DNA from 2 places in the Leucobacter viscericola genome. Region 1 is predicted to be linked to the other one. Evidence: predicted binding sites of a transcription regulator. Region 1 holds the regulator's gene; the other holds the start of a gene.
The links. The regulator LexA, encoded in region 1, represses DNA repair genes until DNA is damaged. The targets are predictions, from matches to a motif close to TCGAACANNTGTTCGA.
Positions count from the first base shown of each region.

Region 2: ruvA (Holliday junction branch migration protein RuvA) is a predicted target of LexA. The motif match lies at 12,982-12,997, and genes of this name have one in related genera.

Region 1 covers NZ_CP049863.1:761,770-776,482, reverse strand. Annotated here, with positions in the region: gene dapF (diaminopimelate epimerase) at 1-249, shown strand, start outside; partial or broken gene G7068_RS03750 (class I SAM-dependent methyltransferase) at 286-809, opposite strand; gene hflX (GTPase HflX) at 951-2,495, shown strand; gene G7068_RS03740 (PAS domain-containing protein) at 2,492-3,868, opposite strand; gene metE (5-methyltetrahydropteroyltriglutamate--homocysteine S-methyltransferase) at 4,109-6,427, shown strand; gene G7068_RS03730 (uroporphyrinogen decarboxylase/cobalamine-independent methonine synthase family protein) at 6,428-7,636, shown strand; gene G7068_RS03725 (methylenetetrahydrofolate reductase) at 7,633-8,538, shown strand; gene lipA (lipoyl synthase) at 8,559-9,566, opposite strand; gene lipB (lipoyl(octanoyl) transferase LipB) at 9,563-10,261, opposite strand; gene lexA (transcriptional repressor LexA) at 10,357-11,022, opposite strand; gene G7068_RS03705 (LysM peptidoglycan-binding domain-containing protein) at 11,321-11,767, shown strand; gene G7068_RS03700 (histidinol-phosphate transaminase) at 11,798-12,883, shown strand; gene G7068_RS03695 (DsbA family protein) at 12,952-13,728, shown strand; gene G7068_RS03690 (cytochrome c biogenesis CcdA family protein) at 13,725-14,588, shown strand; gene hisB (imidazoleglycerol-phosphate dehydratase HisB) at 14,599-14,713, shown strand, end outside.
Region 2 covers NZ_CP049863.1:381,227-395,939, forward strand. Annotated here, with positions in the region: gene G7068_RS01815 (sensor histidine kinase) at 1-164, opposite strand, end outside; gene G7068_RS01820 (response regulator transcription factor) at 157-894, opposite strand; gene rpsD (30S ribosomal protein S4) at 1,157-1,786, opposite strand; gene G7068_RS01830 (replication-associated recombination protein A) at 2,026-3,306, opposite strand; gene G7068_RS01835 (DUF349 domain-containing protein) at 3,413-4,684, shown strand; gene G7068_RS01840 (hypothetical protein) at 4,812-5,378, shown strand; gene G7068_RS01845 (RelA/SpoT family protein) at 5,375-7,624, opposite strand; gene secF (protein translocase subunit SecF) at 7,791-8,831, opposite strand; gene secD (protein translocase subunit SecD) at 8,833-10,671, opposite strand; gene yajC (preprotein translocase subunit YajC) at 10,740-11,168, opposite strand; gene ruvB (Holliday junction branch migration DNA helicase RuvB) at 11,316-12,302, opposite strand; gene ruvA (Holliday junction branch migration protein RuvA) at 12,299-12,928, opposite strand; gene leuA (2-isopropylmalate synthase) at 13,033-14,713, opposite strand, start outside.

The sequences.
Region 1 (14,713 bases):
GACGGTGTTGCTCGCATCAAAATGCGGGTGCACGAGCGTGGGGTGGGTGAGACACTCTCCTGCGGCACCGGTGTGGCGGCCGCGGCGCTGGCCTTCCGGCACTGGGGTGGCGACGGTATGCCGAATCACTGGCGCGTCGATGTGCCGGGCGGACGATTGGCTGTGCGCATGTTTCCAACGGAAGAGGGCGAGCACGTCTCGTTGAGCGGCCCCGCCGAACTTGTGTACAGCGGCACCATCGAGATTTAGCTAGGCACTGAGATCTAGCTAGGCGCTGAGTTTCAGCTAGGACGTGCGCGCTGCGCGAATCACGTGGAATCCCTTGTCGCGAGCCACACGCTCGACCGTGAGATCGGCAAACTCCGTCGCGATCCAACGCTGCAGCGAATCTGCGCCCAGGTGTTTCGCGACGACGAGGTGAGCCACACCCTCCGGTGCCAGCCGGGGGAGCCACTGCTGCAGGATCCCGTGAAGCGCCTCTTTGCCAACTCGGATCGGTGGGTTTGAGAGAATCTCGTCGAAGAGCAGGTCGGCGGGGACGTCCTCGGGCGCAGCAACGTTCACGCTCGCGACGCCGAGGCGCGAAGCATTCAGGCGGGTCAGCTCACGCGACCGCTCGTTCACGTCGATCGCCCATACCTCGCGTTCAGGGCTCTCGAGGGCTGTGTGCAGCGCGATCGGCCCCAACCGCAGCCAATATCGAGCGCGGGGCCCGATCCTGGTTCCCCAGACGTTGCGAGTGTGCGCAGCAGGATCTCGGTGCCCCGATCCAGATGTTCCGGGCTGAAGACCCCACCCGCGGTAACCACAGAGCGGGTTTCACCCGCGAGCAGCACGTCGATTTCACGCGGCTTAAGTTCGCCAAGGGGGGCCTCTGAAAAGTAGTGCTGATTCACCGTTCTAGTATCCCAGCCCGGCGAAGGGTTCGTGCGCGTAGACTGTGAGGTCAGATGACGAAGCAATTCTCAGAAGACTCAGCCCACGACGAAGATCACGCAGCAAGCTCAGATCCGCTCGATAGGGTCCTTGCGCGCGCGGAACATGCTGGATCCGCCACGGTTATTCGGGACCTCACGAGTGGTGCGCAAGCGCTGGGCGACGAGTCTCACGACTTTTTGGGTAGGGATCTCGACGCGATTCGCATGGATCGCGAGGATCGTGCCTCACTGAATCGTGTTGGTGGACTGTCCACCGAACTCGAAGACGTCACCGAGGTTGAGTACCGTCAGCTGCGGCTTGAGAACGTGGTGCTGATCGGCATCTACTCTCAGAAATCCACGGAAGACGCCGAGAACTCGCTGCGCGAGCTTGCAGCGCTGGCCGAGACGGCCGGTGCTCGGGTGCTCGACGGACTCCTGCAGCGCCGAGCGAACCCCGATCCTGCGACCTATCTCGGCAAGGGTAAGGCTCGAGAGCTGGCTGAGCTGGTGGCGGCCGTTGGTGCCGATACCGTGATCGCCGATACGGAGTTGGCGCCGAGCCAGCGGCGTGCGCTCGAGGACGTTGTAAACGTGAAGGTGATTGATCGCACAGCCGTGATCCTCGATATTTTCAGCCAGCACGCGAAGAGCCGTGAGGGCAAGGCGCAGGTTGAACTCGCTCAGCTTGAGTATCTGCTGCCGCGTCTGCGCGGTTGGGGTGACTCGATGTCGCGGCAGGCTGGCGGCCAGGTCGGCTCCGGGGGAGCGGGCATGGGGTCGCGCGGTCCCGGTGAGACGAAGATGGAGTTGGATCGCCGTAAGATTCACACCCGCATGTCAAAGCTGCGCAAGCAGATTCAAGGATTTGCGCCCGCGCGCGAGGCGAAACGTGCGAATCGCAAGCGGGGCGAGGTGCCCTCGGTCGCGATTGCCGGCTACACCAACGCAGGAAAATCGAGTCTGCTGAACCGGCTGACTGGCACGCAAGAACTCGTGCAGAACCAGCTCTTTGCGACGCTCGACACCGCCGTTCGTCACGCCGAAACCGATGATGGCCGCAGCTTTACCTACGTCGACACCGTTGGGTTTGTGCGCAATCTGCCGCACCAACTTGTTGAGGCGTTCCGCTCGACCTTCGAAGAGGTTGCAGACGCCGACGTGATCCTGCACGTTGTTGATGGTTCACACCCGGATCCTGCCGCCCAGCTGCGAACCGTGCGCGACGTGATCGCCGAGGTTGACGGGCAAGCGATCCCCGAGTTGGTGGTGTTCAACAAGGCCGACCTGCTCGATGACTCGCAGCGGTTGGTGCTGCACGGGCTCGCCCCCGACGCCGTGTTTGTCTCGGCCCGAACGGGCGACGGGATTGAAGAGCTGAAGCAGCGTATTGACGCGACACTTCCCGTTCCTGATCGGGAGGTTACTGTTGTCGTGCCCTACGATCGCGGTGAGCTTGTCGCTGAGTTGCACGAGCGCAATCGTGTGCTTGCCACCGACTACATCGAAGAGGGCACACGCGTGCACGCCTTTGTGACGGCGGAGATGCTTGCGAAGCTCGGCGATTACGTCATCTAGACGGTAGCCGCTGACGCCTCAAACGGAGCAACGGCCTGCTCGATCTGGGCAACCAACTGCAGCATGTCTGCAGGATCGTCGCCCGTGTCAATTTTGCTGCAGAGATCGACGACACGATTGAGGTCGGCCAGGATCTTGCCGACTTTGGTGATGGAACCGGTGACGTCGCTTGCGAGCGGCTGCATCGCCGGTGGCAGGGAAGTGGCGGACGCGTTGCGCTCCCAATCGAGGAGTAGATCACGCGGAATTTTGAGCACCGAGGTTGACTTGGCGATCGACTCAACGGTTTTCACCATGAGTGCCCTGTGGGTTGCGGTGAACTCGCTCGTTTCTTTCAGGCCGAGCTTGAGGGTTTGCGCGAGGAGAGAGATGGCTGCGGCCTGATCGCCCTGTCGCGCACCACCGCCGTCAATCAGCTCAGCTGCGAACGAGGCCATCATTCGTGTGTGCAGCTTTGCGAGTGCAACTCGGAAGCGAGTCTCGGCGCTGTTCTCGTCGAGCAGTTGCAGCGCCCCGATGAGGTCAACGACGTAGCCCTCAATAATCGCCTGCATCTGAGACCACACGCCGAGCGGGGTCAGAATGTCGCCGACATCGATACCCGAGGCCGCGAGATCACTGATCTGTGCTGTTGTCTGTGAGGTGTGTTCGAGTTCGTGCTGCAACTGCTCGCCAACCTCCCTCAGCGATGCTGAAAGTGTTGCGAGATGATGCTGCTGCATTGACCATGCACCGAGGGTGGTGTTGACCTGTTCGACCGCGGCAAGCATGTCGGCGAGACTGCCGGTCGCCTTGGGGCGGTGAGGAAACCCCTCTGAGCGACGCTCAAATTTTGTGACCTCTTGTGGAAGCACCTGGCGCTGCAGAGCAGCAATGGAGTCGAAGCCCGCATCGGCGAGAATCTCGCCGAGTTTGATAGCGCCCTGCTCAGCAATGCCCCTGCGGGAGAGCCCGCTTCCCGCTAGCTCGTTCTCGTAGCCCAGGAGTTCACGGTAGACCCCGTCAAGCTGCAGGGCCCGTGAGCTGTCGGTTGGGCGGATACGAACGGAGAGATAACCGCCATTGCCGAGCGGAGTAACTGTCGCGTAGACCTTATAGCTGCTGCCGTCTGCCGCGAGATTCGTGACGTGACCGGCGAAGGGTCGCCCTGACTGCAGTTCCGACCACATCGTGTGGAAGACCCCGCTGGGCATGTCGGGGTGGCGCACGATGTTGTGCGGAGAGCCGACGAGGCTTTCGCGGGAGTAGTGGGAATACTCGACGAACATCTCGTTGGCGTGCTCGATGACACCTCGAATGTCGGTGGTGGAGAAAAACACGTCGTTGATCTCGACCTCATGAGTCTTACCACTGGGCTGCACGCTGGTTGTCATGAGTTTGTACTTCCTGTCGGAACGGCTAGTTCTCCCCCTTGCAGACAAGTTGATTCTATGTCGCAACGGAAAAATCCTTGAATTTGAGCGCTTGCGAGATGAAGCCTGTGTGCCCTCTGTAATAATTCGTAATTCATACAGTGAAACATTCGGGTCGAATGTCTGAGGTGACGGATAGCTTGGGGGAGCCAGGCAGAGAGCGCGTGGCGAAACCGTTAGCCCCGATACGCAAGGATTCGAATGACTGCGAAGACGCCATTGCCCACCGCCACGATTCTCGGTTACCCCCGTTTGGGACGACGACGCGAGCTGAAGCGAGCTATCGAGTCCTTCTGGAAAGGAAACTCGTCCGAGGCCGAACTGACCGCGACCGCGCGTGAGCTGCGCGCTGCGACTCGGGCCCGCCTGGTCGAGCTCGGGCTTCCCGCCGAGGGTGGGGCTGTGCCCGAGAGCTTTAGCTTCTACGATCAGGTGCTTGACGCGACACTAGCGCTGGGCGCGATCCCGAGCCGCTTCAGCGACGTGCAGGGCAGCGACCTGGTTACGTACTTTGCGCTTGCGCGGGGCGATAAGGATCACCAGCCGCTCGAGATGACGAAGTGGTTCGACACGAACTACCACTACAGCGTCCCTGAGATTGACGAGCGCACGCCCTTTGCGGCAAACCCGGCGGCTCTCGTGGCCCAGGTCGCAGAGGCAGCAGCACAGGGGATCGAATCGCGCCCCGTGCTCGTCGGCCCTGTGACGTATCTTTTGCTCGCAAAAGCTTCAGACGACGCGGGTGAGGGGTTTAGCCCCATTGACCGCCTCGACGAGGTTGTAGCGGTCTATGTCGAGTTGCTGGGCGCGCTCGCCGCAGCCGGGGCAGGCTGGGTGCAGCTTGACGAGCCAGCGCTCGTCTCTGACTCACTCTCGGTGTCGCGCGAAGAGGCACTCGCGCTGGTTGAGAAGGCCTACGCAGCGCTCGGTGGTGCGGACTCGCGCCCACAGATTCTGCTGACCGCACCCTACGGTGACTCGTCTGCGGGGCTTACCCGTCTCGCTGCGCTTCCCGTGGAGGCCGTACAGGCAGACCTCGTGCGTGGATCGCTGCCGCAGCAGGCGCTCGCATCGGGTGAACTCGCGCGTGCATTTGGTGAGAAGCAGTTTGTTGCGGGGGTTGTCGACGGCCGCAACATTTGGCGCACCGACTTGCGGGCCGCATTCGCGCAGCTTGCTGGGCTCAAAGACGCGGGTATCAGCGTGGTCGTCGGAACCTCCAACAACCTGCAGCACGTGCCTCACGACGTGAATGACGAAACGAAACTCGATGCACGCCTGAAATCATGGCTTGCCTTCGCTGACCAGAAAGTTGAGCAGGTCGCCGTGCTCGCGCGTGGACTCGCCGAAGGTGCCGCCGCAATCGAACCCGAGCTCGCTGTAACCGAGGCCGCCCTGGCAGATCGTGCTTCAGCTCCCGGCGTTCATGTTGATGGTGTGCGCGGTCGGGTTGGCGCTGTGACCGATGCGGATCGCAATCGCGCTGATGAGGCCACTCGTCGCGAGGCCCAGGAGGGACTGAGCATCCCGAACCTGGCCACCACCACAATTGGTTCTTTCCCGCAGACCGGAGAAATCCGTAAGGCACGCGCCGCGTTTGGTCGCGGAGAGATCGACCAGAACGCATACGACGGCTTCCTGCGCGATGAGATCGCACGAGTGATCAAGCTGCAGGAAGAGATTGGGCTCGACGTGCTGGTACACGGCGAGGCTGAGCGCAACGACATGGTGCAGTACTTCGCTGAGTTGCTCGACGGGTTTGCCGTCACCGAAAACGGGTGGGTGCAGTCCTACGGCACCCGTGCGACGCGTCCGTCGATCCTGTGGGGAGACGTTTCGCGACCCGCACCCATGACCGTCGCGTGGTCGGCGTACGCGCAGTCGCTGACGCAGCAGCCTGTGAAGGGCATGCTTACCGGCCCCGTGACCATTCTTGCCTGGTCGTTCGTGCGCGATGATCAGCCGCTCGGCGACACCGCGGCTCAGGTCGCCCTCGCGCTCCGCGATGAGATTGATGATCTGGTCGACGCCGGGATCAACATCGTGCAGGTAGACGAGCCCGCGCTGCGTGAGCTGCTGCCACTTGATGCAGATCGCCAGGGGTCTTACCTTGACTGGTCTGTTGGATCTTTCAGGCTTGCGACCGGAGGTGCAGCACCCGAGGTGCAGATCCACACGCACCTCTGTTACTCCGAGTTCGGCGAAATCATTGATGCCGTTGACGGCCTCGACGCCGACGTCACCAGCATCGAGGCTGCACGCAGCCGCATGGACGTTGTGGAGCCCCTGGGCGACCACGGGTACTCGCGAGGCATCGGGCCCGGTGTGTACGACATCCACTCACCGCGTGTGCCGAGCATTGACGAGCAGTCTGAACTGATCCGCATCGCCGCCAAGCGAATTCCGGGCAAGCAGCTCTGGATCAACCCCGACTGCGGACTCAAGACCCGCGGGTACGAGGAGACCGTGGCAAGCTTGACGAACCTCGTGCAGGCTGCAAAAGCGGTGCGTGAGGCATAAATGACTCAGCTCTCTGAATCGCTAGCTCCGGCTTCCTGGCCAAGCCACACGCTGCCGACGGAACCGGTGGGTAGCCTACCGAGACCCGCGCGACTGCAGCGTGCTGTGCTTGACGCGGAGGTCGGGCTAGCGCCTCAGAGTGAGCTTGAGGCGGAGCAGGCCTTCGCCGTGCGAGACACGCTGCAGCGCATGGAAGAGACCGGCTCTCCCGTATTGAGCGATGGAGAACAACGCAGGCAGAGCTTTGCGAGTTATCCTCTCGGCACAGAAGAAGTTGATGAGGGGCCGGTGTTCGCGGTCTTTGCCGACGGCCACCACCGCGTGATCCCGAGTCTCACAGAGGGACCCTTTGGGTTTCGGGCGTGGGCCGCCGACGACGTGCGCGTCGCGAGGCAGCTCACTTCGTTGCCGCTCAAGCAGGCTGTCATCTCGCCCTCGATGCTGTCGCTCATGGTGCCTGCTGGCGGGCTCGGCGACTATACGCGATCAGAGTTTCTTGACGACGTCGTCAGCGGCTGCGCCGAAGACATACGGCGATGCTTTTCGGCTGGTGCTTCCCGGGTGAGCATCGACTTTACAGAGGGGCGACTTGCGCTGCGCCGAGATGTGCGAGCGCCCTGGGCGGGGCCCGATGCGCTCGGCGGGTTTATTGACCTCATCAATCGTGTGCTCGATCAGTTGACACCAGAGCAGCGGTCGGCCGTTGGGGTGCACACCTGTCCGGGCAATGACAACGACTCGGCGCACTCGGCAGACGTCGATTACGCCGAACTGATTCCCGAGCTCTTTCAGATCGAGGCTGGGTACTTTTTGGTGCAGTCGGCGAGTGAACACGACCCCGATCGGGTTGCGCGACTCATCGGCAAACAGCTTCGTGTTCTCTCTGCCGAGGCCACTGCGCCGCGAGTGTTGATCGGTGTGACAAATCCGACGAGCCCGAAGCTTGAAACGGCGGAAGAGGTGCGGGATCATCTCGTGCGGGCGGCTCGGTTCATTCCGACAGAGCTGCTTGGCTCGACTGACGACTGTGGATTCTCGCCGTATCTCATCGATGAGAAGCCGCGACACGGATCGCCGGATTTCGCACGTGATGTGGCGTTCGCAAAAATTGCCGCCAGGGTGCGCGGCACCCAACTGGCCGCGGAAGAGCTTTCTGGCGTCGCAGCTGGAGTGCCCGGCGGAGCCCTTGTGAACGGGGCAACCCGATGAATGCAACGTTACTCACTGGGAGCGCGCCGACGCGCGCGCGCTTTTCGTTCGAGGTGTTTCCCGCGCGCAGCGGTGCGGCGGCCCTCGCGCTTGGGCACGCGGTGCAACACTTGTCTGCCGCCGATCCCGACTTTATCTCGGTGACGTACGGCGCAAACGGATCAAATCGCGACGCCTCGCTCGACCTGCTGAAGTACCTACGCAACAACACAACAGCGCTCCCGCTCGCGCACCTCACGACCGTGGGGGAGTCGCGAGAGGCGCTTCGCCAGACCATTCACGGAATCATGGATGCCGGTGTGCACGACTTTCTCGCGCTGCGTGGGGATCCGCCGCGGGGCGCGAGTGAGAGTGATCCGAGTGTGCTTGGGTCGCCCAGCTCTGTTGAACTTTTAGAGATCATCGCGCAGGTGCGGGCCGAACGGCCGCCCCTCACGAGCGTCGGAAGAACGGTGGTGGCCGCTTACCCGAACGGACACCCCCAGTCGAGATCTCGCTCTGAAGACATCGACTGGCTCATAGCCAAACAAGGGGCGGGCGCCCAGTTCGCCATCACGCAGCTGTTCTTTCGCGCCGACGACTACCTCAGCTTTGTTGCCGAGGCGCGTGATGCGGGGCTGCACATCCCCGTGCTCCCGGGGCTGATGCCGGTGTCGACGAGTGCACAGCTGCGAAAGGTTGCCTCGCTCGCGGGTCAACCAGCACCGGCCGAGCTTGAACACGAAATGGAAGCCGAGGGTGGGTTCGCCCCAGAACTCGGTGTTGAGTATGCCGTATCGCTGGCGAGGGAACTGCTGGAGGGTGGAGCGCCGTCTATTCACCTCTACACGTTCAATCGCCACGAACAGGTGCTCGCTGTGTTGCGAGAGCTCAACCTACTGACGCCCAGCCCGGTGGGCTAGTCGGCTGCTGCGCAATCCGGTCACATTGCTTGTGCGGCAAACCCGGCAGGCGACTCTGCGAGATGCTGAAGCGACTCGGGGATCTCACGCTGTTTCGCCGTCATCGCCTGCGCCCATAGCCGGCCCGCTCGGTAGGAGGAACGCACGAGGGGGCCCGCGAGCACCGCAGTAAACCCCATCTCTTCGGCTTCCAGCCGCAGCTCGGTGAACTCCTGTGGACGCACCCACCGGTCTATGGGGTGGTGCAGCTTTGACGGACGCAGGTACTGCGTCAGCGTCAGAATGTCACAACCGGAATCAAGCAGTTCTTGCATGGTGTCGGTGATCTCGCGGCGATCCTCGCCCATGCCGAGAATCAGGTTTGACTTGGTGACCATGCCCGCGTCTTGTGCTTGGCGAATGACGTTGAGAGACCGGTCGTAGCGGAAGCCCGGGCGGATGCGCTTAAAGATACGCGGGACAGTTTCGAGGTTGTGCGCGAATACCTGCGGTGCTGTTTCAAATACCTGGGCGAGATCCTCCGGGCGTCCGCCAAGGTCATCGGCGAGAACCTCAACACCCGAACCCGGGTTGAGCTTGTGGATCTGACGGATCGTTTCGGCGTACAGCCAGGCACCCGTGTCAGGTAGATCATCTCGAGTGACTCCGGTGATCGTGGCGTAGCGAAGGCCCATAGCGCGCACGGACTCGGCGACGCGACGCGGCTCGTCCGTGTCGAGAGCGAGTGGCTTCCCCGAAGTGATGAGGCAGAAATCGCACCGCCTTGTGCAGATAGAACCTCCGATCAAAAAGGTCGCCTCGCGGTCTTCCCAGCACTCGTAGATATTGGGGCAACCTGCCTCCTGGCACACCGTGTTGAGGGCCTCTCGCTTCACAAGTGCCTGCAGGCTTTGGTATTCGGGGCCCAGGCGGGCGCGGGTCTTGATCCACTCCGGTTTCCGCTCGATTGGAGTTTCAGCATTGCGCACCTCGACGCGCAGGAGCTTACGGCCCTCTGCGAAGGGTGACCCGAGATTTCTTGCGCTCACTGTGTGACCTCCGTAAGTGCGGCTGTGAGGCGTGCAGTAAGCCTCGGCGCGACCTCGCTTGGCGCGATTGTGCGCCCTGCCAAACGACTCAGAGTCGTGACGCCGGCGTCTGTGATGCCGCAGGGCACAAACGACTTGAACGGTGCGAGGGAGTTGCTGCAGTTTATGGCCAGGCCGTGAGTGACGATTCCCTCGCTCACTCGAATGCCAATCTGCGCAAACTTCTCAGCGGGGAGACCCTCGGGCCTAGCCCACACCCCCGTGCGGCCGTCGATCAAGACACCCTCGACACCAAAGTCACCAGCGACGTCGACGATGACCTGTTCAAGAACGCGTACAAAATCCACGAGCGCAAACCGATTCCTCAACCGCACAACGGGATATGCCACAAGCTGCCCCGGGCCGTGCCAGGTTACTTTCCCGCCGCGATCCACGGGCACTACGGGGGTGCCGTCGGTGGGGAATTCTTCGGGTCGGGATCGGCGGCCCGCCGTGTAGACAGCCTCATGTTCAAGCACGATGAGCGTGCCGTCTGGTGTCGAGCTTGAAAGCCTTTCGACCGCGGCCTCTTGGAGTTCGAGCCCTCGCTCGTATGGGACGAGGCCCGGAGAAAAACCAGCGCACACGAGATCGATGTTGGCTCGGGTGATGTGTGGTGCGCTAAGGGGAGATGTGGTCGTCACTTCACTGGTCACAGTGAGAGTTTAAATGGACTCAGTCCAATAATAAAAATCGAAGAAAAAAAGCAGCTCTCCAGGGTGCCTGGAAAGCTGCATTGTGGCAGAGGTTCTTAGACGGAACGGAACACCGCAACGACCTTGCCGAGTATCTCCGCGTGATCACCAAGGATTGGCTCGAAGGCGCTATTGCGGGGGAGTAGCCAGGTGTGGCCGTCGCGGCGACGGAATACTTTTACTGTTGCTTCGCCGTCGAGCATGGCGGCGACAATGTCGCCGTTCTCGGCTTCGCGTTGCTGGCGAATGACGACGAAGTCACCGTCGCAGATTGCGGCATCAATCATCGAGTCGCCCACAACCCGGAGCATAAAAAGCTGCCCGTCTCCAACTAGCTGCCTCGGTAGGGGTACGAGTTCTTCCACCTGCTGGTCTGCGGTGATTGGCACTCCGGCGGCGATCTGGCCAACGAGCGGCACATAGGCCGTGTCTTCGGGTTGCATCTGCGGGGCGTCAGCGATGGCGCTGCTGGTGTCAGCGAGCTCAATGAGGATCTCGAGGGCCCTAGGGCGATTGGGGTCTCGTCGAATGAAGCCCGCAAGTTCGAGACGGCTCAGCTGATGCGTCACGCTTGATAGTGACGAGAGGCCAACGGCATCGCCAATCTCGCGCATGCTGGGCGGGTAGCCGCGACTCTCGACGGAGCGAGCAATGAACTCGAGAATCGCCTGCTGCTTCTCCGTGAGGGATTTTGCTGGGCGGGGCGTGGCTGCGGTGCTCATCGCTCGTCCTTTCCTTTGTCTACAGAACCTGGCCTCGGTTAACACGCGAACTGGCCTGTCGTGGATTCGAAAGTTGCGGCGAATCCGTGAATGTCAGTGGTCGGGTGTTGAGTGAAGCCGTTGTTCGAAACCCTAGCGGCTCTGATTGGAGCCTGGCAAACATATGTTCGAGTGTCGCGAGAATCCACCGAAAGATATGTTCGACAAAAAGCTTGCGATTTCGAAACATCGAAGATATCTTCGAAACAGATGTTCGATCCGAGGGTTCCCTTTCGAACATAAGCGAAAGGAAAATACCATGAGCGCACGAACGGTTGCCGGACACACTGGCACTCGCATGAACGACGCGAATGATGCATACGCTGTGGAAGCACGCGACACCGCGCGTCTACGATTGACTCGCCGGGGGCGCGTGGTTGTGGGCGGGCTCATTGCGCTGGTTCTGGCGGGGCTTCTGGTGTTCGCGGCCACCCTCCTTTCTCCGCAGGCTTTTGCTTCTGACTCTGCTTCGAGCAAGCAGCAGTTTCATTACGTTGTAGCTCAACCGGGTGAGTCGCTCTGGAGCCTCGCTTCTGAGCTTGATCCGAAGGTTGATCCGCGAGACCTCATCGCGGAGATCGTCCAGTTGAACCAGCTCCACGGGTCTGATGTAGAGGCCGGGCAGGCTTTGGCGGTGCCCCTGCGTTACTCCGACAATAAGAATGTGATCTCCGCGGACGAACTTGAGGCTGATTCCGCAGCCTAGCTGCTCGTTCTCAGCCCGTAGACTGGTCGGGTGACCAAGTTGAGTGATCTTCCCCTTCGCAGCAATCTTGTTGGCTTGGAGCCCTACGGGGCCCCGCAAGATCCAGTTCCTGTGAGCTTGAATGTGAACGAGAACACGCATCCGATCCCAGACGACGTGGTCGCAGACATTGTGCAGTCGCTCGAAGCGGCTGTTCGAGGTGTCAATCGATACCCGGATCGTGAATTTCTGGAGCTGCGCGAGTCGCTGGCGGGTTATCTCGGGGCGGGGTTGACGAGCGACAATCTCTGGGCTGCAAACGGTTCTAACGAGGTGCTGCAGCAAATCTTGCAGGCATTTGGTGGCCCTGGTCGTTCGCTGCTGAGCTTCACGCCGACCTACTCAATGTATCCGCTGCTTGCATCCGGCACGGACACGGCCTGGATTCCCGTTGCGCGTCCGGCTGACTATGCGCTCACTCCGGAAGGGGTCGTTGCCGCGCTTGAAGAGCACCGCCCAGACATTGCGATTTTGTGCGGGCCGAATAACCCGACGGGAACCCCTCTTGAGCGTGAGGTGATCCTCGCCGCTTATGACGCTTTTGACGGCATCCTCATTGTGGATGAGGCCTATCAAGAATTCGATGCTGAGCGGGAGAGCGCTGTTTCCCTGCTGCAGGGTCGACCCAGGCTGCTCATCTCTCGCACCATGAGTAAAGCGTTTGCGTTTGCTGGTGTGCGTTTGGGGTATTTGGCCGCTGATCCGGCCGTTGTTGATGCGCTCCGTCTTGTGCGCTTGCCGTATCACCTCTCTGCTCTTACGCAGGCGGCCGCAACCGCAGCGATTCGCCACTCTGTGACGATGCTCGCGACAGTGGATGACATCCGTGCGCAACGTGATCGTCTTGAGGCTGCCCTTGTTGAAATGGGTTACAAGGTGCACCCCTCTGGCGCGAACTTCTTGCTCGTGGGTGGATTCGAGAACCCGGACGCGACGTTTGAGGCGCTGCGAGCCCGGGGTATCTTGATCCGAAATCTGCACATCGATGGGCACCTGCGCATGACCGCTGGCACCGAGGCTGAGACCACCGTGCTGATTGATGCCCTTGCTGATCTTGGCCCCGGCGGCGCGAGATAACCACCCTTTGGGCTTCACGTGTCGCCCATAATGTGCGATCTTGCAACTGAGCAGTTACCCTTGTGGGTATGTCTTTACCCCCAGAAGCTTTGCCCCGTCACGAACTTGAGCGGTCGCTGCGGCGTTCCCGCATCCTGAACATCGTCTTGGGTGTCGTTGCCGTGGCCGCGCTCGTGTTCGGGCTTGTGCAACTGGGGCAGGGAGGCAGTGATACCGCGGAGAGCGCTTCGAATACCGCCGAAAGCGGCGACGATAGCGCAAGCGTCGAGAATGACACAGGTTCCGCGGCAACCGTTGGCATTGAGCGGCGCATAGAGGGTGACCCGATGGCGATTGGTGATATCGACGCCCCCGTTGTGATGAGCGAGTGGGTCGACTTCCGCTGCCCCTTCTGCGCTGTCTACTCACGAGATACCTTCGACCAGATCGTCACCGAGTTCGTTGACACCGGCAAGGTTCGCATTGAAATGCATGACGTCGCGTTCTTCGGAGATGAATCGGTGCGTGCGGCAGCGGCGGCCCGTGCTGCAGGGGAGCAGGGACGTTACTTCCAGTTCGTCAAGGCCGTGTACGACGCGGCCCCAGAATCAGGTCACCCTGACTTGCCGCCGGCGCAGCTCATCGAATTCGCCAAGACCGCTGGTGTGCCCGACATCGCGAAGTTCACCAAGGACATGGACCGCGAAGATCTGAAACAGGCGGTCAATGAGAGCACAGCGAAGGCTCAGCAGTACGGCGTTTCGAGTGTTCCCATGTTCGCCTCTAATGGGCAAGCAATCGCGGGCGCTCAGCCGATCGACGAGTTTCGTAAGTTTTTGAAGCAGGCGTCTGCCGAGGCACAGTGAGCCTGAGTCTGCTTGGCGCATTTCTGGGCGGTGTATTAACGCTGCTCAGTCCCTGCTCTGTCATGCTGCTGCCCGCCTTCTTCGCCTACGCTTTCACCAGCCCTGGGGTGCTGCTCGCGCGCACGGGAGTCTTTTTTCTGGGGCTCGCGACTGCTCTTGTTCCGCTGGGTCTGCTCGCGGGTTCGCTCGGCGCATGGGTGAATCAACACCGCTTTACGTTGGTGACGGTGGCTTCGGTTCTGGTGATGCTGTTTGGGCTGGTGTTGTTGCTCGGGATACGTGTTCCGGGCCTCGTCCAGCAGCGAGGCGCCGAGAGCGCCTCAATTGCTTCGGTGTTTGCCCTCGGAACGGTCTACGGGCTCGCGGGTGTGTGTGCTGGTCCCATGCTGGGTGCTGCACTGACGTTCGCGGCGTTTGGCGGCAACGCGCTCTTCGGTGGACTCGTTCTGCTGGTGTTTGCGGCGGGCATGACACTGCCGTTGCTGCTGCTCGCGCTCGTTTGGAATCGTGTGCCGGGGGTGAAGCGACTCTTGCGACCCAGGGAGCTGCGCATTGGACGCTGGCGCAACGCCTGGACGAACGTTATCGGCGGCGCTCTCACCATCGCGGTTGGGGCGATTCTGCTGCTCACACAAGGAACCTCCTCGGTCTCCGGGGTGCTTGGAGCGACGGACCAGGCAAGACTCGAAGCCGCGGTGATGCGTGGAACGGCTGGCGTGCCGGACTGGATCCCGGTCCTTATTTTCCTCGCGCTTGCCGCCGTGTGGGTGGCGGTCGCCATCACTCAGCGTCGGGCACGCAGAGTTCGCGCAGCCGCGGCCCCGCACACATCGGAAAATACGAGCCACAGAGCCGGATAGAATGGTGCGCATGACCGCAGCCACACGTACTGTCTCGCTTGAGCGTTCAACGAGCGAATCGCAGATCAGTCTGACTCTCGATCTTGATGGCACGGGGGAGTCTGATATTCAGACTGGCGTGCACT
Region 2 (14,713 bases), 380 kb from region 1:
TGTATGAGCGATGCTTGCAGAGATGTCAGCCCGATAGCGGCGATCGTGCCCGAGAGCAGGATCACCGTGAATGCGAGGGCCGCTACGATTCGTGTGCGAAGCGACCAGCTGTGCTTACGCGGCGCAGTTTTTGTGGGACCTTCAGCGGCCTGCGCACTAGTCATCGCTTGCCGGCCTGATCATGTACCCAACCCCGCGCACGGTTCGGATCATCGGGGGCTTTGCAGCCTCGATCTTTTTACGCAGGTACGAAATATTGAGCTCAACGACGGTAGAGCTGCCGTCGAACTCGCCGTGCCACACGCTCTCGTAAATGTGGGCTTTCGTCACAACCCGGCTTGGATTTTCCATCAGCACACGCAGCACTTCCAGTTCGGTCGACGTGAGGTCGATCACGTCGTCACCGCGCCGCACGTCAAAGCTGTTCTGATCCAGCGAGAGATCCCCCACTCGCAGCACGGCGTCATCTGTGACGCGCAGCTTGCTGGAAGATCGTCGCGCGAGCGCGTGCACCCTGGCCACGAGTTCGTCAAGGCTGAAGGGTTTCGTCACGTAGTCATCGCCGCCAATGTCTAGGCCGGTGAGGCGATCCTGCATGGAGTCTCGTGCCGTCAAGAACAGCACCGGCACACCGTCGCCTTCGTCGCGCAGGCGCTGCAGCACCTCGAGCCCGTCAAGACCGGGCATCATGATGTCGAGCACAAGCACATCGGGTGCAAACTCCCGGATTGCCGCCAAAGCGTCCGCGCCGTTACTCGCGACCTGCGTCTCCCAGCCCTCGTAACGCAGCGCCATGCTGACCAGGTCGGAGAGCGCGGGTTCGTCGTCAACCACAAGCACGCGCGGTTTCTGATCCCGTGCGGTGTTTACCTCGCGCGACGTTTGTGTTCTCATGCCTCTAAGTCAGCCAGATGATCCTATGCGAATCGTGTGGACGAGCCGCCGATCCTCTGCAAACAGCCTCGCGTCGGCGCGGTTCGGCTCTGTTTGCGGCTCCCCCTCCCCGCCCCTCCCGCCCCTCCCAATCGAGTGTGGCCAAATTGCTAGTTGGGAGCTTGCCAACCCGCAATATGACTTCACCCGATTGGCAGGGATCGACAGGGAGATACAAAAAATGGGGCACCGGCGAACCGGTACCCCATTTTGAGACGCTGTCTTAGCGAGCTGCGTAGTACTCAACCACGAGCTGCACTTCACAGGTCACGGGGACCTCAGCGCGCTTCGGGCGACGCAGCAGGCGAGCCTGCAGCTTGTCGAGTTCAACCTCGATGTAGCCGGGAACGTTCGGCAGAACCTCTGCGTGGCCGCCAGCAGCAGCAACCTGGAGGGGCTCGATAGCCTCGGAGCGCTCCTTCACGTGGATGAGCTGACCCGGCTTGACGCGGAACGAGGGACGGTCAACGATCTTGCCGTCAACAAGAATGTGGCGGTGCACAACCAGCTGGCGAGCCTGTGCGGTGGTGCGGGCAAAGCCTGCACGGAGCACGAGGGCATCAAGGCGCATCTCGAGGAGCTCAACCAGGTTCTCACCGGTCAGGCCGTCCTGACGACGGGCTTCCTTGAACGCGATAACAAGCTGCTTCTCGCGGATGCCGTACTGGGCGCGAAGACGCTGCTTCTCGCGCAGACGAACAGCGTAGTCGCTGTCGCTCTTACGCTTGGTGCGTCCGTGCTGACCGGGGCCGTACGGACGGCGCTCCATGTACTTGGCGGCCTTGGGGGTAAGTGCAATGCCCAGTGCCCGCGAGCGGCGGGTCTGTGAGCGGGTACGCGACGTAGTAGACACGTGTATCCTTTCGAGTTTCTGACATTTCTTGCGACTTCTAACGAAATCGCGTGTTCTCTCGGCCACGCTGTGTCCGCATTGACCGGCCAGATCCAAGGATCAAGCAGCAATGCACGCGACACAGCACACCGTCTTCGGTGAGGGAACGACCAGCGCAGAAACCCGGCTACAGGGCGACTGCCACCCGCCTCTCGCTTGCAGCCAGCAGCAAGAAGTGGTGTAGGCCAACGGAAAGCTTATCAGATGTCGCGGGTAATCTTGCGTATCTTCTCGAGGCGGTCGGCGATCTCGCGTTCGTGACCGCGCGGCACGGGTTTGTAGTATTCGCGATCCAAGAGCTCATCGGGAAGGTGCTGCTGTTTCGAGACGCCCATTGCCTCATTGTGGGGATACTTGTAGCCCTTGCCGTGGCCGAGGCGCTTTGCACCCGGGTAGTGTCCATCACGTAGGTGGATCGGCACCAAACCAAAGCGGCCGGCTTTGACATCAGCGATGGCACTGTCGATGGCAGTAATGACGGCGTTAGATTTTGGTGCGGTTGCGATGTATATCGTCGCTTCGGCAAGCGGGATGCGCGCCTCGGGCAGCCCGATGAGCTGCGTAGCCTCAGCGGCGGCGACCGCAATCAACAGGGCTTGAGGATCCGCCATCCCAACGTCCTCTGCAGCGTGCACCATGAGCCTGCGCGCAATAAAGCGAGGATCCTCCCCCGCTTCGATCATGCGGGCGAGGTAGTGAATGGCGGCGTCCGGGTCCGAGCCGCGCAGCGACTTAATGAAGGCGCTGATCACGTCGTAGTGCTGATCGCCATTTTTGTCGTAGCGCAGCAGTGCACGATCAACAGAGACCGACACGATTTCGGCGGTGACAACGGGTGTCTCAGCGCCCTTTTTACCGGCGAGGGCAGATGCCCCTGCCGCCTCGAGACCGGTGAGGGCGCGACGAGCGTCACCCGAGGCGAGCTGCACGAGGGCGTCGAACGCCTCATCTTCAAGGGAGATCGCACTGTCAAAACCGCGGGGATCCTCGACCGCACGAGTGAGTAGCGTGCGGAGCTCGTCGTCCTGCAGCGGCTCGAGTGTGAGCAGGAGCGAGCGCGACAGCAGCGGACTGATTACAGAGAACGAAGGATTCTCGGTTGTTGCGGCCACGAGCGTGACCCAGCCGTTTTCGACGCCGGGCAGCAACGCGTCTTGCTGCGCTTTGGTAAAGCGGTGGATCTCGTCGAGAAAGAGAACCGTAGCGATGTCAAAGAGATCTCGGTCGTTCAGAGCGCGTTCCATGACGGTGCGCACGTCTTTAATGCCGGCGGTTACCGCGGAGAGCTCGACGAATCGGCGGCCGCTCGACTGGGCGATTGCCTGAGCAAGCGTTGTCTTTCCGGTACCGGGTGGACCCCACAGAATGATTGACACAGCGCCCCGCTGCGCCTCCCCCTCAGCCGCGAGAACTCGCAGCGGTGAGCCGGGTTTCAGCAGGTGTTGCTGCCCCACAACCTCGTCGAGAGAGCGCGGGCGCATGCGCACGGCGAGAGGTGCGGTATGCCCGGGAACAGCTGAGGTGGTCACCCCACCATGCTATCCGTGCCGAGCTGTGGCATAGTGGGAGAGTCCAATCTGGTTGGCTATGAGTCAACCCCACTACCGACAGGTGAGTAGCACTGTGAGCGAAACGAGCAAAGAAACGCCCTGGGGCCGAGTTGACGAAGACCGCACGGTCTACGTTCGCGAGGGCGACTCTGAACGAGCCGTAGGCTCCTTCCCTGACGGAACTGCCGAGGAGGCACTCGCCTACTTCGCTCGCAAGTACGCGGATCTTGAGGGCCAGGTCACACTTCTTGAGGCCCGCATTGCGCGCGGCACCGCCGAGGGTTCCGTTGCCGAAACCGTCGCGAAACTTCAGGAGTCACTCGTTGAGCCAGCCGCTGTGGGCGATCTCGCATCGCTACGCGCGCGCGTCGAGAAGCTTGGTGGCAAGGCTGCTGAGCTCTCTGAGAAGCAGCAGGCCGAGCGAGAGGCTGCCCGGCAGGAAGCTCTCGCCCAGCGCGAGGCAATTGTTGTAGAGGCAGAAAGGTTGGCTGCCCAGCCGGAGACCTCCATTCGCTGGAAAGACACCAGCATGGCTCTGGAGAAGCTCTTCACCGAGTGGCAGACCATTCAGCGCAGCGGCCCCCAGGTCCCGAAATCTCAGGCTGACGCACTGTGGAAGCGGTTCCGTTCTGCCAGGCAGTCGTTTGACACGGCTCGCCGCACCCACTTCGCTCAGATGGATGCCAACAACAAAGACGTGAAGCAGCGCAAGGAAAAGATCATTGCTGCCGCCGAAGCTCTGGCTTCCAAGGGCACCGATGCGATCCCCGCGTACCGCTCACTGCTTGACGAGTGGAAGGCAGCCGGTCGCGCGAGCCGCAAGCTCGATGACCAGCTCTGGGCTCGGTTTAAGGCTGCTGGCGACGTGCTCTACGAGGCAAAGGCCGCAGAGGTCGCGCAGAGCAACGAAGAGTACGCAGCGAACCTGACCGCAAAGCAGGCACTGCTTGAAGAAGCAGAGCCGATTCTGAAGATCTCGGATCAGGTTGCGGCCCGAAAGCAGCTCACTGATATTCAGATCCGCTGGGACGAGGTCGGTCGTGTGCCACGTGAGGCTTTGCGTGATATCGAGGGTCGGCTGCGCAAGGTTGAGGATCACGTTAAGGGCCTTGAAGAAGAGCACTGGCAAAAGACGAACCCCGAGACCAAAGCTCGCAGCGAGGGCCTGCGCGGGCAGCTCGAGACCTCGATTGCAGATCTGACCGCAGAAATCGAGGCGGCCAAGACTAAGGGCGATAAGAAGGCGCAATCCGATGCCGAGGCGAAGCTGCAGACGCAGCAGTCCTGGCTCGCGGCACTGGGCGACTAGTCACTCGAGACGTCATTAAGGCCGTCTACCTTCGCTCACAGCGACGGTAGACGGCCTTTCTCATTGACTTATCCACAGATTTGTAAAACCTCGACCGTGGCCGCTTGAACTCGTGCAATCTGGTTTTATGCCAGAACGATCCACGCTAACGCTCCCAAAGATCCCCGCAATCTACACCTGGCCCGTCGCGGTCAGATCTGCTGAAATCTTGCGAGGCACCCTGGTGCACTGCGGACCCGGATCTCGCCCCGTAGGATGGCCGGAGACCAGCCGCATACGCGCCACGGCCCTTGCGCCCTGGTACACGGAACATCGAGTCGCAGTGCGCATGAGCGCCGCCTGGATTTGGGGAGCCACTCGACACCCGGGCAAACCACTTCGGTTTGCGACGCTTGGCGGGCGCCGCGCAGAGATGGTTTCCACGTCAATCATGACGCTGCAGCAGTTGCGTCTTGCAGACAGCGACGTGGTCTACTGCGACAGTTTCGCGGTGACCTCGCCTCTGCGCACCGCGTTAGACCTGCTGCGGGACCCCGAGGGCTTCGACGCGCGGAGCAGAGCCGCCTATCGCCTGCTGCTGCCACTCATTGCGGGAGGAGCGGACGCGGTGACGGCAAGACTCGTTGAGGGACCGCAGGCATACCGCAACGTCGCGCTCACTCGCATCAGAGGGGGTGAGCGCGACGGCTGTTAGTTCGTAATGCGGTACACGTCGTAGACGCCGTCAATGCGTCGCACAGCGTTCAGCACGTGTTCGAGGTGGGTTGCGTTCGCCATCTCAAAGATGAATCGGCTAATTGCGAGCCGGGAAGAGGAGGTATTCACCGATGCCGAGAGAATGTTCACGTGGTGCTCCGAGAGCGTGCGGGTCACGTCCGAGAGCAGCCCTGAACGGTCGAGGGCCTCCACCTGAATGTGTACGAGAAACACGGTCTTCTCGGTGGGCGCCCACTCAACATCAACCAGACGATCGGCCTGCTTCTCCAGCTGAGCAAAGTTGTGGCAGTCGGTCCTGTGAACTGAGACACCCTGCCCCTTCGTGACGAACCCGCGAATATCGTCGCCGGGAACCGGCGTGCAGCACTTTGCGAGCTTTGCGAGCACGTCTGAGGCACCCTTGACCACCACTCCACTCGTGGAGCCGGCTTTGGGAGCGCGCGGTGAATCGATGATTGGCATCGTCGCGAGAGCAGGCTCAGTCGATACCTGATCGTCAAATACAAGCGCCGACACCTTTTCGATGACCGACTGGGCCGACACGTGCCCCTCGCCGACGGCAGCGTAGAGGGCCGTGACATCTGCGTAACGCAGCTGCAGCGCAACCTGCTGCAGCGCGGCAGAGTTCATGACCTGGTGAAGAGGCATGCCCTGTTTGCGAAGCGCCTTGGTGATCTCGACCTTGCCGGTCTCCGCCGCCTCGTCGCGACGCTCCTTAGTGAACCACTGGCGAATCTTGTTCTGCGCGCGCTTGCTCTTTACGAAATTGAGCCAGGCCTTATTGGGACCAGCGTTCGGGTCTTTTGAGGTGAAGACCTCAACAACGTCGCCGTTCTGAAGCGCCGTCTCAAGCGGCACAAGCCGCCCGTTCACCCTGGCGCCCATCGTACGGTGGCCTACCTCGGTGTGGACCGCATAGGCGAAGTCCACCGTAGTTCCACCAGCGGGGAGGCCCACTACGCGCCCCTTTGGCGTGAAGACGTAGACCTCTTTTGCGCCGATCTCGAAGCGCAACGCGTCCAGGAACTCGCTTGGATCTTCAGTTTCCGCTTGCCAGTCAGAGATGTGCGCGAGCCAGGCCATGTCGTTCGAACTCGGCGCCTGCTGGCCCTGCTGCCGCTGCTTGTACTTCCAGTGAGCCGCAACACCGTATTCGGCCCGCTGGTGCATCTCAACAGTTCGAATCTGAATCTCGACCGCGCGCCCATCGGGGCCGATCACGGTCGTGTGCAGCGACTGGTAGAGATTGAACTTCGGGGTCGCGATGTAGTCCTTGAAGCGACCCGGAATCGGCGTCCAGCGCGCGTGTACGGCCCCCAGAACGGCGTAACAGTCACGGATCGAGTTCACCAGCACACGGATACCTACGAGGTCGTAGATGTCATCGAAGTCGCGGCCGCGCACGATCATCTTTTGATAGATCGAGTACAGCTCTTTCGGGCGTCCTGTCACCTCGCCACGGATCTTTGCGTCGCGCAGATCGGACTCGATCGACTGGATCACCGCTCCGACAACCTCATCCCGCTGCGGGTTGCGCTGCGAAACGAGGTTTTCAATCTCCGCGTAAAGCTTTGGCTTGAGCACTGCAAACGAGAGGTCTTCGAGCTCGGACTTCATCGACTGAATACCGAGCCGGTGCGCGAGCGGCGCGTAGATTTCGAGCGTCTCTTGAGCCTTACGCTTGGCAGACTCGCCCGAGACGAACCCCCAGGTACGTGCGTTGTGAAGGCGATCCGCAAGCTTGATGACAAGCACCCGAATGTCACGCGACATCGCAACAACCATCTTGCGCACCGTTTCCGCCTGAGCGGAGTCGCCGTACTTCACCTTGTCGAGTTTGGTTACGCCATCCACAAGCATGGCGACCTCTTCGCCAAATTCAGCCGTGAGCTGCTCGAGCGAGTAGTCGGTGTCTTCGACAGTGTCATGAAGAAGCGCCGCTGCAATAGCCACTGGCGCGATGCCAAGGTCAGCGAGGATCTGAGCGACCGCAATCGGGTGAGTGATGTACGGCTCACCGCTGCGGCGTTTCTGGCCGCGGTGTGCTCGCTCCGCCACCGTGTACGCGCGCTCGATGATCGAAAGATCTGCGCGTGGGTAATTGCCTCGCACAGTGCGGATGAGCTGATCGACCGCTCCTGGAGCGCTACCGCGCGAAAAGATTCGCGGTACAAGACGCCTGAGCGAGGTTGTACCGCTTTGAGCCGTTTCGTTAACCGCCACGTTCAACCTCCTTTGACAAACTGAACGTTACACCACACGGCGCTATTCCTACTAAACGGGCCGCACCGTCGGCGCCAACACAGAAAAAGATGGTGCCTAAGAACGTTGGATTCGTCTGGAACCCGCCATTCTTAAGCACCATCTCATTCTAGAGAGGGCTGCGCGACTACTTGGTCGCTTCTGCCTCCACAGTTTCTTCGTCGTCGGACTTCTCCGCCTCGCGTGCACGCAGCTTCAACACCTTGGCGTCGTGCTCCTTGATCGCGGGCTCCCCCTCGCGCAACTGCGAGTAGATGGGCGCTGCGACAAAGATGGTCGAGTAAGCACCCGCAAAGATACCGATGAACAGAGCGAGCGAAATATCGCGCAGTGTTCCAGCACCGAGCACAAACGCGCCAATGAAGAGAATCGACGCGACCGGCAGCAGCGCAACGATCGAGGTGTTGATCGAGCGGACCAGGGTCTGGTTCACACCAAGGTTCACCGACTCAGCAAAGGTACGATGATCGCTCACTTCGCCGGCTGACGTGTTCTCACGAATCTTGTCAAACACCACAACGGTGTCGTAGAGCGAGTATCCGAGAATCGTCAAGAAGCCGATCATCGCGGCGGGCGTAATCTCGAACCCGGTTATGAGGTAGATACCCGCCGTGATTACGAGGTCGTGGAAGAGGGCAATCATGGCCGCAAGCGACATCTTCCAGGTGCGGAAGTAGAGTGCCATCACCACTGCCGCAAAGACGATAAACACGATCAGAGCCACGATGGCTTGTCGAGTAATATCTTGTCCCCAGGCAGGGCCGATGTAGGAGAAGGTCACTTCACTCTCATCGACGTTGTAAGCCTTAGCGAGGGCAGCGATGACTTCCTGGTTCTCGTCGTCTTTGAGTGACCCCGTCTGAACTCGAATGTCAGAAGCGCCGAGTTCGGTGACGCGCGGATTGCTCGAGGGCACCACGTCGGTCACAACTTTTTCAGCGGCGCCCGAGTCACGATCCTGCCCCTCTGTGAGGTGCACCTGGAACTGGCTACCGCCCGTGAACTCGATGCCGAGGTTTGGAGAACCACGCAGAAGCGCACCGAACAGGCACACCAGAATCAGGATCAGTGAGATGAGGTACCAGGTCTTGCGCCGACCGATAAAGTTGATCGACTTTTCACCGGTGTAGAGCGCGTTTCCGAACTCTGAGAATGAGCGGCGAGCCATGTTAGCTCTCCTTTCCGGTGGCGCTGGAGGCCACAGTTCCGGAGGCCTCAGCGGCCTTACGTTCTGCAATGGTCTGGCGACGCTCTGCCTCGTGCTGGCTGCGAGCGTTCTTCTTGCCCGCGCCCTTGCTCGTGACCACTGGCTCGCGGAACTGAGCGCGTCCACGGTAAACGGCGCCGAGGCTTCGCGGATCCAGACCCGAGAACTTATGGCCGTTGCGGTAGAAGCGAGTGCGCGCGAGCAAAGCCATCATCGGGTGCGTGAACAGCGCGACAACGGCGACGTCGACCAGGGTCGTGAGACCGAGGGTAAAGGCAAAGCCCTTCACGTTGCCAACGGCGACGATGTAAAGAATGACGGCCGCAAGCAGGTTCACGCCGTCAGATGCAAGAACGGTTCTGAACGCACGCTTCCAACCATTTTCAACCGCGCCCTCGATCGGGAACCCGTCACGCAGGGCGTCACGCACCCTCTCGAAGTACACGATAAAGGAGTCCGCCGTGAAGCCGACGGCGACGATAATACCCGCGATACCCGCCAACGACAGTCGGTACCCCTGTCGCCACGAGAAGAACGTGAGCAGCAGGTAGGTAAGGATCGCCGCAACCGCCAGCGAGGCGATCGTCAGAGTGCCGAGCGCGCGGTACTGGAAGAACGAGTAGATGACAACCAGCAGCAGACCGATGAGGCCTGCAAGCAAACCAGCTTGCAGCTGGTTCGCGCCGAGCGTAGAGGAGATGTCTTCCTGGCTCTGCACGGTGAAGTCCATGGGCAGTGCGCCAAACTTCAGCTGATCCGCAAGTGCCTTCGACGATTCCTGGGTGAAGTCACCGGAGATTGACGGGCGACCGTCGAGGATCTGGCCCTGCATCGTCGGTGCGGAAAGTACCGAACCATCGAGCACAAACGCGAACTGGTTGAAGGGCGGCTGCGCGCCGTAGAGACGGGTGCTGATCTTGCCAAACTGCTTGGCACCCTTGTCGTTCATGGTGATCTGTACGTTCCAGCCACCGGTTGTGTTGCCACGGCTGTCGGTCGCCTTCTGCGAGACAGCGTTTGTGATGACGTCACCGTTGAGCTCAACCGGGCCGAGAATGTACTTCATAACACCCGTGTCGTCACAGGTGATCAGCGGCCGATCTGCGGGAGCATCACGGGTATCCAAAGCACTGTCCGACTTACAGGTAAAGTCAGCGAATTCCTGCTGAAGACCGGGGGTAAGCCAGGCCTGGTCCCCTGCTTCTTTGGGAAGCGGGTTGGGATCAACATTCTCTGTCTTGGCCGCGTCTTTAGAATCCGTGGTCTTGGTGTCGGTCTTTTGAGCGTCCGTCGACTTGGTGTCAGCCTCTTTCGAGTCTGTCGTCTTTGTGTCGGCCGAACTTCCGTCAGCAGTGTCTGCCTTTGCGGTGTCTGCCTCAGCGTTATCAGGGTCTGCACCCGTGGTGCCAACGTCGACAGCGAGCACCGGCCGGAAGTCGAGCTTCGCAGAAGCCTCGATGCGCTGCAGCGTTTCTTTGTCCGCCTTGCCCGGGATCGCAACGGAGATGTTGCGCGAACCCTGGGTAGTGATTTCAGACTCTGACACACCAGCGGCGTCAACACGCTGGCGAATGATGGAGACGGCCTGTTGCAGCTGCTCGCCGCTTACAGCCTTACCATCGGTCTGCTCCGCAGCGAGCAAAATCTGAGTTCCGCCCTGCAGATCAAGTGCGAGCTTGGGGGTCCAAGTTGCCTCGCCTCGGGAAACCCCGATTGTAATAAGACCGACAAGGCCAACAACTATGACCAGAAGGAAGATGAGGGAGCGACGAGCCCTCCGCACCGCAGGTGTGGACGCCAAAACAGTACTGCTTTCTCTATATCGTTGAAGGTGAGCCGGGCCCGTTGGCACCAGCTCACCGCAAGTGATTACGCCTTAGGCGTCTGATCACTTTCGCCGTCGGAATCTTTGACCTCGGCGTTCGAAGCGTCGGCGTTTGACACGTCAGTGTTTGAAACGTCGGTGACACCGTCGGAGTTTTCGGAAGCGATGCGCTCGCCAAACGCGGGATCATCGTCGGGAGCCAGATCGGGGCTCACAGCAGCATCTGCCGGAGCATCAACCGCTGTAACGATCTGCGAGATTGCGTTGCGGTGAACCACAAGCGTCGATGAGCCGCTCTGAATTGTTGCGCGGTTTTCTTCTTCGTTCATCTCGACAACCGTGCCGTAGATGCCGGACTGAAGCATAACCTCAGCGCCGGGGCGCAGGCCTGACTGCAGCTCCTGCATCGCTTTCTGACGCTTCTTTCCGTTGCGGAACATGAAGAAAATCAGCACGGCGATGAGGCCGAACATCAGGATAGTAATCGGATCCAGAGGCACAGTAGACCTTTCAATGGGCGAGCGGGATCATGCACATTGCGCGCATAGACTCTGCCACCTTACCGCGTTGTGACTGAAAATAGGGTGCTGGGACTGCGAGTCTTGCGAGGTTTCTGTGTCTCACTTGTGCAGGCCGACGTGTTCCCAACCCAGCTGGGTTGCCACACGCCCCCTTGGAGTACGCGTCAGAAGACCTGCACGCACGAGGAAAGGTTCGACCACAGACTCAATCGTCTCGGCCTCTTCGCCAACCGAAACGGCAAGTGTTGAAAGCCCAACCGGTCCCCCGTTAAACCGCTCAACCACAGCGCGCAGCACCTCGCGGTCGAGTCGATCCAGCCCGTGCTTGTCCACATCGTAGAGCGTGAGCGCCGCCTCAACACTCGCGGTGTCTGCCGGGGTCTCGTGAACCAGGCTGTAATCACGAACTCGACGCAGCAAGCGGTTTGCAATACGTGGCGTGCCGCGGGAGCGGCCGGCGATCTCTTCAATCCCCTGCTCGGAGATATCGAAGTTGAGAAGCCGCGCTGCGCGCCTGACAACACTGGCGAGCTCATCCTCAGAGTAGAACTCAAGGTGAGCCGTAAACCCGAAGCGATCACGCAATGGATTGGGAAGCAGGCCAGCACGTGTGGTTGCACCCACAAGGGTAAACGGGGCTAGCTCAAGGGGCACGGAAGTCGCGCCAGCGCCTTTGCCAACCATAATGTCGACCTTGAAGTCTTCCATCGCGAGGTAGAGCATTTCTTCGGCGCTGCGGGCCATTCGGTGGATCTCGTCCACAAACAGAACTTCGCCTGGGGTCAGTGCGGAGAGCACAGCGGCGAGATCGCCCGCGTGCTGGATCGCGGGACCAGAGGTCTGATGCAGCGGCTTATCAAGCTCGGTTGCCACGATCATCGAGAGCGTCGTTTTGCCGAGCCCGGGCGGGCCAGCAAGCAGGATGTGATCGGGGGCAACTCCCCGCATGGTTGCAGCACTGAGAAGCAGATTCATTTGGCTGCGAACCTTGAACTGCCCAATGAACTCATCAAGCGTGCCGGGGCGCAGCGCGCCCTCGTAACCGACCTCGGAGGGTGACGCCTGCGGCGACAACTCCCCCGTCATCGGCCACTCCGACCACTTGGCCGGGCGCTCTGCAGCAGTGCAAGGGAGGCGCGCAGCAGCGCTGCGCTCTCAGCGGGCGCACCCGCAGCACGCGCATCTTGAACGGCCTGCCACGCCTCAGATTCACCCCAGCCGAGCCCGACAAGGCCGTCACGCACGGCCTCGGACGCAACCAGATCAGGATCAGCAACCGCGGTCGGGGCTCCCCCCGCATCAGCAAAGCTCAACTCTTTCAGTTTGCCCGCGAGCGAAACCGTCAGAAGCTTCGCGGTTTTTGGGCCGATACCCGAAACCTTCTGAAATGGTTTCGCGTCTTCGTTGGCCACAGCACGCACGATCTCAGCGGGGGTCAGGCTAGACAACACACCAAGGGCGCTGCGAGGACCGACGCCCGAGACAGCAATCAGGTGACCAAACACGGTGAGCTCATCTTCCGTGGAGAACCCGAACAGCGTCAGTGCGTCTTCTCGAACAACGAGCCAGGTGTGCAAAAACAGCGTCTCGCCGACGTGGGCCTGGGCCACCCTGCCGCTCGGAACCTCGACGCGCAGGCCAATCCCGCCCACACCAATTACTGCCCAGCCGGCTCCCGCCGAGAGCACCTCACCATGTATCGAAGCAATCACACGCTTAGCCTAGGTTGCGCCACCGACATTGGCAGACTCGCCACACCGATCATTCGAAGATATCTACGAATAATCGGTGTGGCGCCGTCGCCATAGCGAGAAGGCTAGGCGTTTGCCAGTTCTGCCTCAGACGAAACATTTCGCACTGCGCGGTTCACAGAACTGATGATGGCCTTGAGCGTTGCGCGACTGGTGTCTGGGTCGATCCCGACCCCCCACAACCGCTGGCCGTCAACCTCTAGATCAACGTACGATGCCGCAACCGCGTCACCACCGGAACTCATCGCGTGCTCGACGTAATCGAACAGTGTGACCGTGTGTCCGCCGTCATTCAAGGCGTTCAAGAACGCATCAACGGGGCCATTGCCACGGGAGGTTGACTGCTGCTCGTCAGCACCGATGCGGAAGTCAACCGTGAGTTCGGTCACGCCGTCGCCAGCGCTCACCGACGAAGTGCGGAAGATCTCATAGCGTCCCCAGCGGTCTGCCTCGGGATCCTGAGCCGGCAGGTACTCGTCTTGGAAGATGCTCCAGATCTCATCACTTGAGACCTCGCCACCCTCAGTGTCAGTGACACCCTGCACAACAGAGCTGAACTCGATCTGCAGGCGACGCGGCAAATCGAGATTGTGATCGGTCTTCAGCAGGTAGGCGACGCCACCCTTGCCAGACTGCGAGTTCACCCGAATGACGGCCTCGTACGAGCGACCGAGATCCTTCGGGTCGACCGGCAAGTAGGGCACTGCCCACTCGAGGTCGTCGACGGCCACACCCGCGGCCTCGGCGTCTTGCGCCATGCGCTCGAAGCCCTTCTTAATCGCGTCTTGGTGCGAGCCAGAGAAGGCCGTGTAGACGAGGTCGCCTGCCCAGGGGCTGCGCTCGGGAACTCGCAACTGATTGCAGTACTCGGCCGTGCGGCGCACCTCGTCGAGGCGTGAGAAATCGATCTGAGGATCGATCCCCTGCGTAAACATATTGATGCCCAGTGCGATCAGGTCGACGTTGCCGGTGCGCTCACCGTTGCCGAAGAGGCAGCCTTCAATGCGATCCGCGCCGGCCAGGTAGCCCAGTTCGGCGGCGGCCACGGCGGTGCCGCGATCATTGTGCGGGTGCAGTGAGACAATCACGTTCTCGCGGTGATTCAGGTTGCGGCACATCCACTCGATCGAGTCGGCGTAGACGTTGGGAGTTGCCATTTCGACGGTCGCAGGCAGGTTGATGATGACCTTGCGATCCGGAGTCGGCTTGAAGATCTCGAGCACGTCGTTGCAGACCTCGGCCGCGTACTCCAACTCGGTGCCCGTGTAGGACTCAGGTGAGTACTCATAGTAAATATCGGTGTCAGCACAGATGGACTCGCTCGCGACGCAGAGCTTCGCACCGTCGATGGCGATCTGCTTGATGCCAGCACGATCCTGCCGGAACACGACGTCGCGCTGCAGGATACTCGTGGAGTTGTACAGGTGAACGATCGCCTGCTTCGCTCCGATCAGCGATTCGTAGGTGCGCTTGATCAGGTGGTCGCGCGCCTGGGTCAACACCTGGATCGTGACGTCGTCAGGAATCGCGTTGTCTTCAATCAGGTGCCGCACGAAGTCGAAGTCCGTCTGGCTTGCGGACGGGAAACCAACCTCGATCTCTTTGTAGCCCATCTTGACAAGCAGATCGAACATGATCCGCTTGCGCTCGGGACTCATCGGATCGATAAGGGCTTGGTTTCCGTCACGCAGGTCAACGGCGCACCAGCGGGGCGCCTTCTCGATACGTTTGGTCGGCCAGGTGCGA